Regions from separate parts of the Serratia sp. BNK-23 genome, predicted to be linked through region 3. Evidence: predicted binding sites of a transcription regulator. Region 3 holds the regulator's gene; each other region holds the start of a gene.

Region 1 (4,340 bases), 1.4 Mb from region 3:
AAATTGCGCGCATTGGCGACGAAGAACTGGCTGACGGGCGTGGCGCTGAGCGCCACCCTGCTGCTGACCGGCTGCGGGCCGGAACAGGTGGATCTGACGGGTAAAACCATGGGCACCTCGTATTCGATCCGTTACGTGACCGGCGACGATACGCCGTCGGCGCGCGAGATGCAGGCGGAGATCGACAAACGGCTGGAACAGGTGAACGATCAGATGTCCACCTACCGGCCGGATTCCGAGCTAAGCCGCTTCAACGCCAGCCGCGACATTGACCGGCCGTTCCCGGTTTCGCCGGCCACCGCCGAAGTGGTGCGCGAAGCGCTGCGCATCAACCGCGTCACCGATGGCGCGCTGGACGTGACCGTCGGGCCGCTGGTCAACCTATGGGGTTTCGGCCCGGAAGGGCGGCCGGACAAAGTGCCGAGCGAGGCGGAGCTGGCGCACCGCCGCGCCTGGACCGGCGCCGACAAACTGTCGGTGCAGGGCAGCGCGCTGGTGAAAAGCATCCCCGAGCTGTATGTCGATCTGTCTTCGATCGCCAAAGGGTATGGCGTGGACGTGGTGGCGGAATACCTGCAATCGCAGCACGTGCAAAACTACATGGTGGATATCGGCGGCGAGGTGCGCACGCGCGGGCATAACGGCGAACAAAAGCCGTGGCGCATTGCCATCGAGCGCCCGACCGCCGGTACGCAGCAGCAGGCGCAGCTGGTGATCCAACCCGGGGAGATGTCGATCGCCACCTCGGGTGACTATCGCAACTACTTCGAGCAAGACGGGGTGCGCTATTCGCACACCATCGATCCGGTCACCGGGCGCCCGATCCATCATCGGTTGGTGTCGATCACCGTGCTGAGCCCGACCTGCATGACCGCCGACGGCCTGTCCACCGGCCTGAACGTGATGGGGCCGGAGCGCGGCATGGCGCTGGCCAACCTGCTCGGCATCCCGGTGTTCATGATCGTGAAAACCGCCGACGGGTTTGAGGAGCGTTATTCGGACGCGTTCAAACCCTATCTGAAAAAGCGTTCGTGAGGTTGCTATGTTGACGGTATTCGCCGCTACCTTCGTGTTGTTTCTGCTGATCGTCGGCGGCATGTCGCTGGGTTACGTGTTCAAACGCAAAAGCCTGCAGGGCAGCTGCGGCGGCATCACCGCGCTGGGCATGGAGAAAGTCTGCGACTGCCCGGAGCCGTGCGATGCGCGCAAAAAGCGCGAAGCCAAAGCGGCACAGCGGCGCGAGCAGTTGGACAAGCACCGCATTCTGTAGCGAAGCGAAAACCCGGCCTTGGCCGGGTTTTTTTATTTCGCCTTGCGGAAGCTTTTCGCTTCGGCCGGTGAGTTGACCATCACGCCGTCGGCCCCCAGCGCCAGCGCCTGCTGATACTCCTGCGGCGTGTTGACGCCGAACAGAATGATGTGCGCCGGGCCCTGCGAGCGGAAACAATCCATCGACTCTTTATCCCAGGTCAGAAACGCCTTCGAGCGCCCTTCGCCGAGGGTGTACTTCTCTACCACTTCCACCTCACGCTTCAGCTCCAGCCCATACCAGCGCGGCTGTCGGTTGTCCGGTTTGACATCACACTGGTGCGCCATGGTGACGTTAGCCAGCAGCGTGCGGGTCTCGTCGCGGCTTTCGAAGCGCGGGATGGCCGGCGGCAGCGCCTGCAGGTATTTGGCATCGGTAGAGTAGACGCGGGTGCGGTTCAGGCTGTCGGTGCTTTCCAGCGTCGTCAGCAGCGCCTGGCCAAACTGCGCCGGATCGGCGTCCGGGGATTTGATGTCCAGATAGAAGGTGACGTGCGGGAACGCCTTTAGCACCTCGTCCAGCCGCGGAATGCCGATGCCCTGGCCGCGGAACGGATGTGCATCGCCTTTGGCGAAGGCCCAGCCGGCATCGGTCTCGGCCAATTGCGCGGCGGTATAGGCAGAGACCGGGCCCTGCCGGTTGGTCAGCGCCTTCAGATCCGAGGGGCGATACAGCACGATGACGCCGTCTTTGGATGCTTGCAGGGTGATCCAAACGGCGTCGGCGCCGTTTTTCAGCGCGGTTTCGATGGCGATGCGGGTGTTTTCCGGCGCATCGGCGGTGCCGCCGCGATGGGCGACGATCGCCGGCGCGTGACCGGTGGCGGCGCTGGCCGCCAACGCGCTCAGCGACAGCGCGGAAGCCAGCAGCAAATAAGAAAATCTGATCATGTAGGGTACCTTGTCGTTATCGTTGTGGTGAGCTGCACGGGATGGCGGAAATCATACTATTGAAAAATTAAGCTTTTTTAACAACGCGGAAATATCTGGCGGAAACGGCGCTTTCATCGAAGCCTGCGGCCTTGAGCTTTCGGTATCTGACTGTATACTTATACAGTGTTACTGGAGGGTGCGATGCGTAAAATCATTCATGTCGATATGGACTGCTTCTTCGCGGCGGTGGAAATGCGCGACGATCCCAGCCTGCGCGATATCCCGCTGGCGATTGGCGGCAGCGCCGATCGGCGCGGGGTGATCAGCACCGCCAACTACCCGGCGCGGCGCTACGGCGTACACAGCGCCATGTCCACGGCGATGGCGCTCAAGCTGTGTCCGCATCTCACCCTGCTGCCGGGGCGCATGGCGGCCTATAAAGAGGCTTCGCTGCACATCCGTGAAATCTTCGCCCGCTATACTCCGTTGATCGAGCCGCTGTCGCTCGATGAAGCCTATCTCGACGTGACCGACAGCCCGCAATGCAACGGCTCGGCGACGCTGATCGCTCAGGAGATCCGTCAAGCGATTGCCGACGAGCTGAACCTCACCGCGTCGGCCGGCGTCGCGCCGATCAAGTTTCTCGCCAAAATCGCCTCCGAGATAAACAAGCCGAATGGGCAATACGTGATCACCCCGGCGCAGGTGCCGGCGTTTTTGCAGCAGCTGCCGCTCAGCAAAATCCCCGGCGTCGGCAAGGTGACCGCCAAACGGCTGGAGGAAGTGGGGCTTATCACCTGCGCCGACGTGCAGCAATACGATTTGGCGCAGCTGCTCAAGCGCTTCGGCAAGTTCGGCCGGGTGCTGTGGGAGCGGTGTCAGGGCATCGATCGGCGCGAAATCTCGGCGGAGCGGCTGCGTAAATCGGTGGGCGTGGAGCGCACGCTGGCGGAGGACATTCACGACTGGGAAGATTGCGAAACGCTGATTATCGACAAACTCTACCCCGAGCTGGAGATGCGGCTGCGTAAGGTGAAGCCGGATCTGCATATCGCCCGGCAGGGCGTGAAGCTGAAGTTTCAGGATTTTCAGCAAACCACCCAGGAGCACGTGTTCCCGGTGCTGAATCAGCAGGATTTGCTGGCGGTGGCGCGGCAGGCGTGGCGCGAACGGCGTGAAGGGCGCGGCGTGCGGCTGGTGGGGCTACATGTGACGCTGCTCGATCCGCAGCTGGAGCGGCAGCTGGCGCTGCCTTGGGAATAAAAAAGCCGGCGATTAGCCGGCTTTTTGCGTTAAGCGCGCAGATTACGCGCGCTCAGGGATCGCTTTCAGCAGCGAGGTCAGCAGCTTCCAGTACAGACCGACGCTTTCGATATGCACCTGCTCATCCGGCGAGTGCGGGCCGGTGATGGTTGGCCCGATCGATACCATATCCATGTTTGGATACGGCTTTTTGAACAGACCGCATTCCAGGCCGGCGTGGATCACCATGATGTTCGGCGTCTTGTTGAACAGCTCCTGATACAGCTCGCGCACCAGGTGCATCACCGGCGAGTCGGCGTCCGGCTGCCAGCCCGGGTAGCCGCCCTTCGGCGCCACCTTGGCGCCGGCCAGCTGGCCCAGCGCGGTCAGCATCTCGACCACGTAATCTTTGCCGCTGTCGATCAGAGAGCGGATCAGGCAGATGATTTCCGCTTCGTTTTCGCTGGTGGTGACCACGCCGACGTTCAGCGAGGTTTCCACTACGCCTTTGACCGCGTCGCTCATGCGGATCACGCCGTTCGGCGTGCCGTTCAGCAGCGCCAGGAAGCGTTGCTGGCTGTCGGCGCTCAGCGCCTGCGAAGCGCTGGTGGCCGGCTCCAGCAGCACGGTGATGTTCTTCTCTTTGGCGGAGAGTTCGTTCTGCAGCACCGCCAGGAACTCCTGGCTCAGTGCTTTCAGCGCGTCGGCTTTTTCCGCCGGCACCGCAACCACCGCGGAGGCTTCACGCGGAATGGCGTTGCGCAGGGTGCCGCCATTCAGATCCAGCACGCGCAGGTTCAGCGCCGCCGCATGGGCGAACAGGAAGCGCGCCAGCAGTTTGTTGGCGTTGCCCAGCCCGACGTGGATCTCGGCGCCGGAGTGGCCGCCTTTCAGGCCCTTGAGGGTCAGCTTCAGGG
Region 2 (4,340 bases), 700 kb from region 3:
CGTTCGTCTGCGGCAGCGCGGCGACATCATCGTCGTTCGCCTCTTCCGCTTCATCGTGTTGCGCGCCGGCTTGCTGCGCCAGCAGCGGGTTTATCGGCCGTTTGACCTCAACCCCCAACGCGCGGAAACCTTCAATTTGGCCGATAAGATTACCACGGCCTTCGCTCAGTTTGTTCATCGCCTGACGATAACTGCCCTGCGCCTTGTCCAGGCTCTGCCCCAGCGCGGACATATCGTCCACGAACAGCCGCATCTTGTCATACAGTTTCGCCGCGCGATCGGCGATGCGCTGGGCGTTCTGGCTCTGATGCTCATAGCGCCACAGGTTGGTGATGGTACGCAGCGCCACCAGCAACGTGGTCGGGCTGACCAGCATGATGTTGTGCTTAAGCGCTTCGCTGATCAGCTCCGGCTCGCGATCGATAGCCAGCAGGAAGGCAGGCTCGACCGGAATGAACATCAGCACATAATCCAGCGAACGCAGCCCCGGCAGCTGCTGATAGTCCTTGCGGCCCAGCATGCGGATGTGGCCGCGCAGCGAGGCGATATGTTCGCTCAGCGCCGCTTCGCGCTCCGCCTCATCCTCGCCGTTGAAATAGCGCTCGTAGGCGATCAGCGACATCTTGGCGTCAATCACTACATCCTTACCCTGCGGCAGGCGCACGATCACATCGGGCTGCATGCGGCTCTGATGATCCACCCGCACGTTGACCTGCGTTTCATACTCATGTCCTTCGCGCAGGCCGGAAGCCTCCAGCACCCGGCTCAGCACCACCTCGCCCCAGTTGCCCTGCGTTTTGTTGTCGCCTTTCAGCGCCTTGGTGAGGTTGATCGCCTCGCGCGCCATCTGCGCGTTCAACTGCTGCAGATTGCGTATCTCGTGCGTCAGCGTATGGCGCTCCCGCGCCTCCTGGCCAAAGCTGTCCTGCACCTGCCGGCGGAAACCGTCCAGCTGTTCGCGCAGCGGCAACAGTAAACGATCCAAACTTTGCTTATTTTGCTCGTCCACCTTGCGGCCGCTGTGTTCAAAAATGCGGTTGGCGAGATTTTCAAACTGGGTGGTGAGCCGCTGTTCGCTGTTGATAAGCAGGCGCTGCTTCTCCTCCGCTGCCATACGCGTCTCTTCCAGACGGATGGTGACTTCGCGCAGTTCGGCTTCCTGCGCGCTGTTAACCTCGCGCTGGGCGCGCAGCTCCTGATTGAGCAGCTCGCATTCGTTGCGCCAATGGTTGAGCTGTTGCAGCTTCTCATGTCCGGCCGCCAGTTGGCTGTGCAGATTGCGCAGCTCCAGCTCGCTCTGGCGCGACTGCTGCTCGTGGCGCTGCAGCGTTTCCTGTCGCGCCGCCGTTTCCTGCTGCGCCTGCTGCAACGCTTGCTCCAGCAACCGCAGCTCGGTTTCATGTTGCGCATGCGTCTGCTGCACCCGCAGACTGGCGATCAGCCACCCCAACAGCATGCCGATCGCTACGCCGCCAATCCCATAAATCAGACTGGTATCCACCCTGCCTCCTGTTGCACCTTGCCGTTGCGGCGTTTTGCACGCCCATTGCCCGTCACGTTAAGGGGAGGCTGTATGGATGTCCAGCCTGATTTTGCCGGCCGCGCACAATATTGCGCGGCGCTGCGCAATTTAGCGAGAAATCAACCCAGCCACTGGCTGAGCCACTTGATGCCGAACGCCCCCGGCGCCAGAATGCCGAACGCCCAGATCATCGCCGACGTGACGTTGGCCAGTTGGAAATAGCGCTGCGGCATGCCGCAAATGCCGCCCACCAACGGCACCACGGCGCGCAGCGGGCCGAAGAAGCGGCCGATGAAAATGCCCAGCACGCCCCAGCGTTCAAAGAAGGCGTGGCCGCGCGCCAGCAGCTGCGGATTGCGCGACAGCGGCCACATATGGGCCACGCGATCCTGATAGTGATAGCCGATCCAGTAAGAGAGCCAGTCGCCGAAAAACGCCCCGGCGGCGGCGGCGGCCCAAATCGGCCAAAAGGCGATGCCGCTTTCGCCGATCAGCGCGCCCAGCGCCAGCAGGATCACCGTGGCCGGCAGCAGCAGCGACAAAAACGCCAGCGACTCGCCGAACGCCAGGAAGAAGATGATGGGAATGGCCCAGCCTTCGTGCTGACGCACGACGTCGCTGACCCAGTTGATAACGTCATTGAGGCTCAATACGGGGCTCCTGATACGCGATGGTTCGCCGCCTAGGATAAGCCGGGGCGAGTTAAACCCCGGTTAAACACGCAGCGATTTACTCGAGGTAGAACGCCTGCAGCGCTTCGCGCTGGGCCGCGCCCAGACCGTATTCCGCTTCCAGCCAGCGGTCGGTGGAGCCGTATTGCTGACGGATGCAGCCCAGCGCCGTCATCAGGAACTCCTCGCGCGCGCTGAGCACGTAGGCGAATTGCTCCAGCGCCGCCGCATTCAGCTTGATAGAGAGCTGATCCAGCATCTGCTCGCGGAAAGTGGCCAGCGTGGTTTCAGTCAGCAGATAGTCTTCCAGCACCGTCGCTTCGTCGGCCCCCAGCGCGAACAGCACCAGTGCCGAACCGACCCCGGTGCGATCCTTGCCGACTGCGCAGTGCTGCACGATCGCGCCGCCGCCGGGGTTGCTCAGCAGCTGCGCCAACCGCTGATAGGCCACATTGCCGAACGGCAGGCGGCGATACAGTTCCAGCATGAACGCGCGGGCGTCGAAAGCGGCCAGCGTTTCGTTGGTGAGCTTCTCCAGGTTGGCGTTGACTTCGCTGCTCAGCGGGTTGGCCGGCACGTGATGATAGTCGGCGCCATTCCACAGAATATCCGGTTTGGCCTGCACTTCGTCGGCATCGCGGTAGTCCAGCACCGAACGCACCGGCACGCCGGCGAGAAAGGCGCAGTCGTTTTCCGTCAGCCGCTCGAGGGAACCGGAACGAAACAGCAGGCCGCGCTTGATGCGGCGCCCGTCGGCCACGCCGTTGCCGCCGAAGTCACGGAAATTAATGCCGCCGTCGAGCGGCGCAAGCGAAGGATGAAGCAGGATCTGGGCGGTCATAAACGTCCTCATTGTTTTTGTTATGACAACGCGCGGCGGCCATCGGCGCAGCGCTGAGGAGTATCACCGTAACAGATTAGTCGCGAATGGAAAAACGGGCCGCGGCGGCGGCCCGTTGAGGGAAGGCGATTACAGCAGACGGCGGGCAGCGTCCACCACGATCTGCACCGCTTTGCTTTCGGTGTTTTTCATGGTCTCGGCGTTCGGGATCTCTTGCTGGGTGCGGTTGACGATCACCCCAGCCACCATGCCGGCACGCAGGCCCTGGCTAGCGCACATGGTCAGCAACGTGGCGGATTCCATTTCATAGTTCATCACGCCCATCGCCTGCCACTCTTCCATCGAGCCTTTAAAACGGCTGACCACGCGGCCGGAGTAGGTGTCGTAACGTTCCTGGCCCGGGTAGAAGGTATCGGAAGAGGCGGTTACGCCAATGTGGGTGGTCGCGCCGCTGGCTTTGGCCGCTTCCACCAGCGCGGTGGTGCAGGCGAAGTCCGCAACCGCCGGGAACTCCATCGGCGCAAAGTGCAGGCTGGCGCCGTCGAGGCGTACCGCCGCCGTAGTCACCAGCACGTCACCGACGTTGATATTGGCCTGAATGGCGCCGGTGGTGCCGATGCGCAGGAAAGTGCGAATACCCAGCTGCGCCAGCTCTTCCACCGCGATAGAGGTAGAGGGGCCGCCAATACCGGTGGAGCAGACGATCACCGCCTTGCCGTCCAGCTCTGCGCGCCAGGTGGTGAATTCACGATGGGAGGCCAGATGCACCGGATTTTCCATCAGCTTGGCAATCTTCTCTACGCGCTGCGGATCGCCCGGCACGATGGCAAGCTGGGCCCCTTGTAAATCGTTCTTGGTGAGGCCGAGATGAAAAACGTCAGACTGAGACATACGAGACTCCTCATGGATCATGTTTATTGGGAGGAACAAAAAAGCACTCTACTGAAAATCGCCGCTTAATTTCGTGACGATAGTCACTATGAAAAGAGAAACAAATTACATGCTACATATTTTTTGTGATTTTTATCACAAAAAATCACTATCACTATAAGGCATCCAGAATGCACCGCTAAACCTCAGTCTAGCCGACAAACCTTGCAGCTCCCTGCCCGTTGGTTGCCGGCTGAAACTATTTAGCTCATCAATCCGAAATAACTCCATCTTATCGGTTGCTTAGGGGCAAAAAAGCCCTCTAACGCACCTTATGGCACTTACGCGGGCCAAAACGCGTAATAACATGATAAAAAGCGCTTAAAAATGCCGCAAAGCCAGATAATTAGCCGTTTTTTATCGACTTGTCCGAAAG
Region 3 (4,340 bases):
GCTCATCCGGCGTTTGCGTCGGCACGGTGACGTCACGCGCGTAAGGCGCGTTGCGCATCAGCTGCAGGTAGCACTCGAGCTGCTCGACCAGCTGCTCGCGGGTCAGCGAACGCTGACGCGAGGCCAGCAGCGCGGTGGAACACAGGTTCATGGCGTTGGCTGCGGCGGCATTGTTGATGCGCACCATGATCTGGCCGGCCAGATCGTTGACCGTCGGCGTCAGCCAGCTTGGACGCTGAGCCTCGATCGGATCGATCGATTCGCGCCACTGCGGCACGTTCTGGTTGAGGTAAGCCGTCAATGGCAGCGGTTCGCCGAAGTTGACGTATCCCTGGCCCAGGTTGCGCAGCTTGCGCAGGCCGCGCAGCATCTGCGGCAGGCTCTCTTTTTCCTTGGTGGCGCCGCGCAGCTCTTTGGCGTAGGTACCCACTTCCATCACGTGTTCGTAACCGATGTAAATCGGCACCAGCGTGATCGGACGGGTGCCGCCGCGCAGCATCGCCTGGATGGTCATCGACAGGGTGCCGGTCTTCGGCTCCAGCAAACGCCCGGTGCGGGAACGGCCGCCTTCCACGAAATATTCCACCGAGTAACCGCGGGTGAACAGCTCGCCGAGGTATTCACGGAACACCGTCGAATACAGCTTGTTGCCTTTAAAGGTGCGGCGGATGAAGAACGCGCCCAGGCGACGGAAGATCGGGCCCGCCGGCCAGAAGTTGAGGTTGATGCCCGCAGCGATGTGCGGCGGCACCAGGCCCTGGTGATACAGCACGTACGACAGCAGCAGATAGTCCATGTGGCTGCGGTGGCAGGGCACGTAGACGATCTCGTGGCCGTCCTGCGCCAGCTGGCGCACGCGCTCGGCGTTGGTGACGTTGATGCCCTGATACAGCCGGTTCCAGGTCCAGCTCAGCACGCGGTCGGACAGGCGCACGGTTTCGTAGGAGAAGTCGGCGGCGATCTCTTCCATCAGCGCGATGGCGTTCTGCTGGGCCTTCTCGTGCGAGATCTTCTTGCTGCGCGCTTCGTCCTCGACCGCTTTTTCGATCGCTTTGGACGCCAACAGCTTGTTGAACAGATCCTGACGGGCCGGCAGACTCGGGCCCACCGCGGCCAGGCGCTGACGCGAGAAGTGCATGCGCGCCACGCGCGCCAGTTTCTGCGCGATGGTTTTATCCGTGCCGTGTTCGGTAGCCATGCGGCGCAGCGACACGGTGTTGGAGAAACGCACGAAGCTGTCGCGGCCGAGCCACAGCACGGCGAAGAATTTCTGCACGCCGTTCAACAGACGCAGGTGCGGCGTGCCGTGGCCTTCGCGGCCCGGCGAACGGCCGAACATCACCGAAACCGGCAGCATCTGAATGTCGAGATCCGGGTTGCTGCGATGCAGATCCAGATAGTCGTGGAACAGCTTTACCGACTCTTCTTTTGGGGTGTAATAGCGGAATACGCGCGGGCCGTCGTGAATGAACACGTAGCTCGGCAGCACGGTGCCGTCGATCTCCAGCGAGTTGAGCGGATCGGGCAGATCCTGCGCCAGGCACTGGGTGCGCAGCGTCAGCAAATCCGCCTTGGAATTGTAAGGTAAAACATACAAAATCGGCCGTGAGGGATCCAACCCTAGCTCGGTAACCGGATCTGAAGGGATGACCTTACTTCTTACCAACAATTTAAGTGGTAAATTCAATATTTTATAATAAATTTTACGCCAACCTGACATAACAACGTGAAGCCTCTTGTTAGCAATGCGCCGCAAGCATACCAGAAACCGGGTAGCAGATCTGTGGTGTTCGAAAACCGAGAGCCGTCAGCGCGGACTGTTCTAGACTCTTTTTATTATGACCGACCTCTGAGAAAGGCACGAAAACATGGCAAACCAAGCAACCGGACTGACCCGCATCATCAAGGCAGCCGGCTATTCTTATAAAGGGCTATCCGCCGCCTGGCAGCACGAAGCGGCTTTCCGCCAGGAACTGGTGGTCACCCTTCTGGCTATCATACTGGCTGTCTGGCTGGATGTGGGTGCGATAGCGCGCATTTTATTGATCGGATCGGTAGCGCTGGTGATGATCGTCGAGATCCTGAACAGCGCGATCGAGGCGGTGGTGGATCGCATCGGCAGCGAACATCACGAGCTGTCCGGGCGGGCCAAGGACATGGGATCGGCGGCGGTGTCGCTGGCGATCGTGCTGGCGCTGTTCGTTTGGGGCACGGTCTTATGGCAGCATTTCGGCTGACGAAAAGCGCCTACTGACTGATTTTTATTTATTCTTCGGTTCCCAATCCGCGCTTACCTGTATATACTCACAGCAAGACTGTATAAACAAACAGGGGGCGGAATGAAAGCACTAACTACCAGACAGCAAGAGGTCTACGATCTGATTCGCGAGCACATTTCGCAAACGGGCATGCCGCCAACGCGTGCCGAGATCGCGATGCGTCTGGGGTTCCGTTCGCCTAACGCCGCCGAAGAGCACCTGAAGGCGCTGGCACGCAAAGGCGTGATCGAAATCGTCTCCGGTGCCTCGCGCGGTATCCGTCTGCTGATGGAAGAAGAAGAAGGGCTGCCGCTGATCGGCCGCGTCGCCGCCGGCGAGCCGCTGCTGGCGCAGCAGCACATCGAAGGGCACTACCAGGTGGATCCTTCCCTGTTTAAACCGAGCGCCGATTTCCTGCTGCGGGTGAACGGCATGTCAATGCGCGACATTGGCATTCTGGACGGCGATCTGCTGGCGGTGCACAAAACGCAAGACGTGCGCAACGGCCAGGTCGTGGTCGCGCGGATCGAAGACGAAGTGACGGTCAAGCGCTTGAAAAAGCACGGCAACGTGGTTGAACTGCTGCCGGAGAACAACGAATTCCAACCGATCGTGGTCGATCTGCGTCAGCAGAATTTCACTATCGAAGGGCTGGCGGTCGGCGTGATCCGCAACGGCGACTGGATTTAATCGCCGCGCCATCACCGCCGCTCCCTGTATCAATCGCCCCTGTTTTGGGGCGTTTTTGTTTCTGACTTCGCCCTTTGTCACTCAGTCACAGGAACATCCCATCATGCGCCTGATTTCCGCTTTCACCAGCGACACCGATAAAGCCCTGTGGCGCCTCGCCCTGCCGATGATCTTCTCCAATATTACCGTGCCGCTGCTCGGGTTGGTGGACACCGCGGTGATCGGCCACCTCGACAGCCCCATTTATCTGGGGGGCGTGGCGATCGGTGCGGTGGCGACCAACTTCCTGTTCATGCTGCTGCTGTTCCTGCGCATGAGCACTACCGGCCTGGCGGCGCAAGCGCTGGGGGCGCAGAACCCCCAGGCGCTGGCGCGCGCCTTTATGCAACCGCTGCTGCTGGCGCTGTTGGCCGGGGTGGCGATCGTCCTGCTGCGCTATCCGCTGATCGAACTGGCGCTGCGGATCGTCGGCGGCGATGCCGACGTGCTGGAACAGGCGCGGCGTTTTCTTGAGATCCGCTGGTTAAGCGCCCCGGCGGCGCTGGCCAACCTGGTGCTGCTGGGCTGGCTGCTTGGCGTACAGTACGTGCGGGCGCCGGTGATCCTGCTGATCGTCGGCAACCTGCTGAACATCGTGCTGGATATCTGGCTGGTGATGGGCCTGGGCTGGAACGTGCGGGGGGCGGCGGCGGCAACCGCCATCGCCGAATACGCTACGCTGCTGCTCGGCCTGTGGTTGGCGTGGCGGGTGATGCGCCTGCGCGGTATTACCCTGCAGATGCTGCGCCAGGCCTGGCGTGGCGATCTGCGTCGCCTGCTGGCGCTCAACCGCGACATCATGCTGCGTTCACTGTTGCTGCAACTGTGCTTTGCGTCGTTGACCATTTTCGGCGCTCGCCTGGGAAGCGAGGTGGTGGCGGTCAATGCGGTATTGATGAATCTGCTGACGTTCACCGCCTATGCGCTCGACGGTTTCGCTTATGCGGTGGAGGCTCATTCGGGCCACGCCTACGGCGCCCGGGACGACAGCCAACTGCGCAAAGTGTGGCACGCGGCCTGCAGGCAGGCAGGGCTGGTCGCGTTGGCCTTCGGCCTGGCGTATGCCGTTACCGGCCAGCAGATCGTGGCAGCCTTGACCTCTTTGCCGGAACTGCGTGCGTTGGCCGCCCATTATTTACCCTGGCAGGTCATTCTGCCGCTGGTTGGGGTGTGGTGCTATTTGCTGGACGGCATGTTTATCGGCGCCACGCGCGGCGCCGAGATGCGCAACAGCATGGCGGTGGCCGCGGCGGGATATGGTATTGCGCTGTTCAGCGTGCCGCTGCTTGGCAACCACGGGCTTTGGCTGGCGCTGGCGGTGTTTCTGGCGCTGCGCGGCCTGGCATTGGGCTG

What was found. Region 3 encodes LexA, which represses DNA repair genes until DNA is damaged. Its sites were predicted from a motif close to TNCTGTATGTACATACAGNA; they were not measured.
Region 1: dinB (DNA polymerase IV) is a predicted target of LexA. The motif match lies at 2,348-2,367, and genes of this name have one in related genera.
Region 2: rmuC (DNA recombination protein RmuC) is a predicted target of LexA. The motif match lies at 1,568-1,587, and genes of this name have one in related genera.

Annotation. Positions count from the first base shown of each region.
Region 1 is NZ_CP179900.1:4,046,180-4,050,519, reverse strand. Features, by position in the region: gene ACMGF9_RS19310 (FAD:protein FMN transferase) at 1-1,035, shown strand, start outside; gene nqrF (NADH:ubiquinone reductase (Na(+)-transporting) subunit F) at 1-2, shown strand, start outside; gene nqrM ((Na+)-NQR maturation NqrM) at 1,043-1,270, shown strand; gene ACMGF9_RS19300 (glycerophosphodiester phosphodiesterase family protein) at 1,303-2,199, opposite strand; gene dinB (DNA polymerase IV) at 2,383-3,444, shown strand; gene pepD (beta-Ala-His dipeptidase) at 3,487-4,340, opposite strand, start outside.
Region 2 is NZ_CP179900.1:4,740,881-4,745,220, forward strand. Features, by position in the region: gene rmuC (DNA recombination protein RmuC) at 1-1,501, opposite strand, end outside; gene ACMGF9_RS22565 (DedA family protein) at 1,642-2,172, opposite strand; gene ACMGF9_RS22570 (tyrosine-protein phosphatase) at 2,252-3,034, opposite strand; gene udp (uridine phosphorylase) at 3,164-3,925, opposite strand.
Region 3 is NZ_CP179900.1:309,739-314,078, forward strand. Features, by position in the region: gene plsB (glycerol-3-phosphate 1-O-acyltransferase PlsB) at 1-1,720, opposite strand, end outside; gene ACMGF9_RS01450 (diacylglycerol kinase) at 1,869-2,237, shown strand; gene lexA (transcriptional repressor LexA) at 2,340-2,948, shown strand; gene dinF (MATE family efflux transporter DinF) at 3,052-4,340, shown strand, end outside.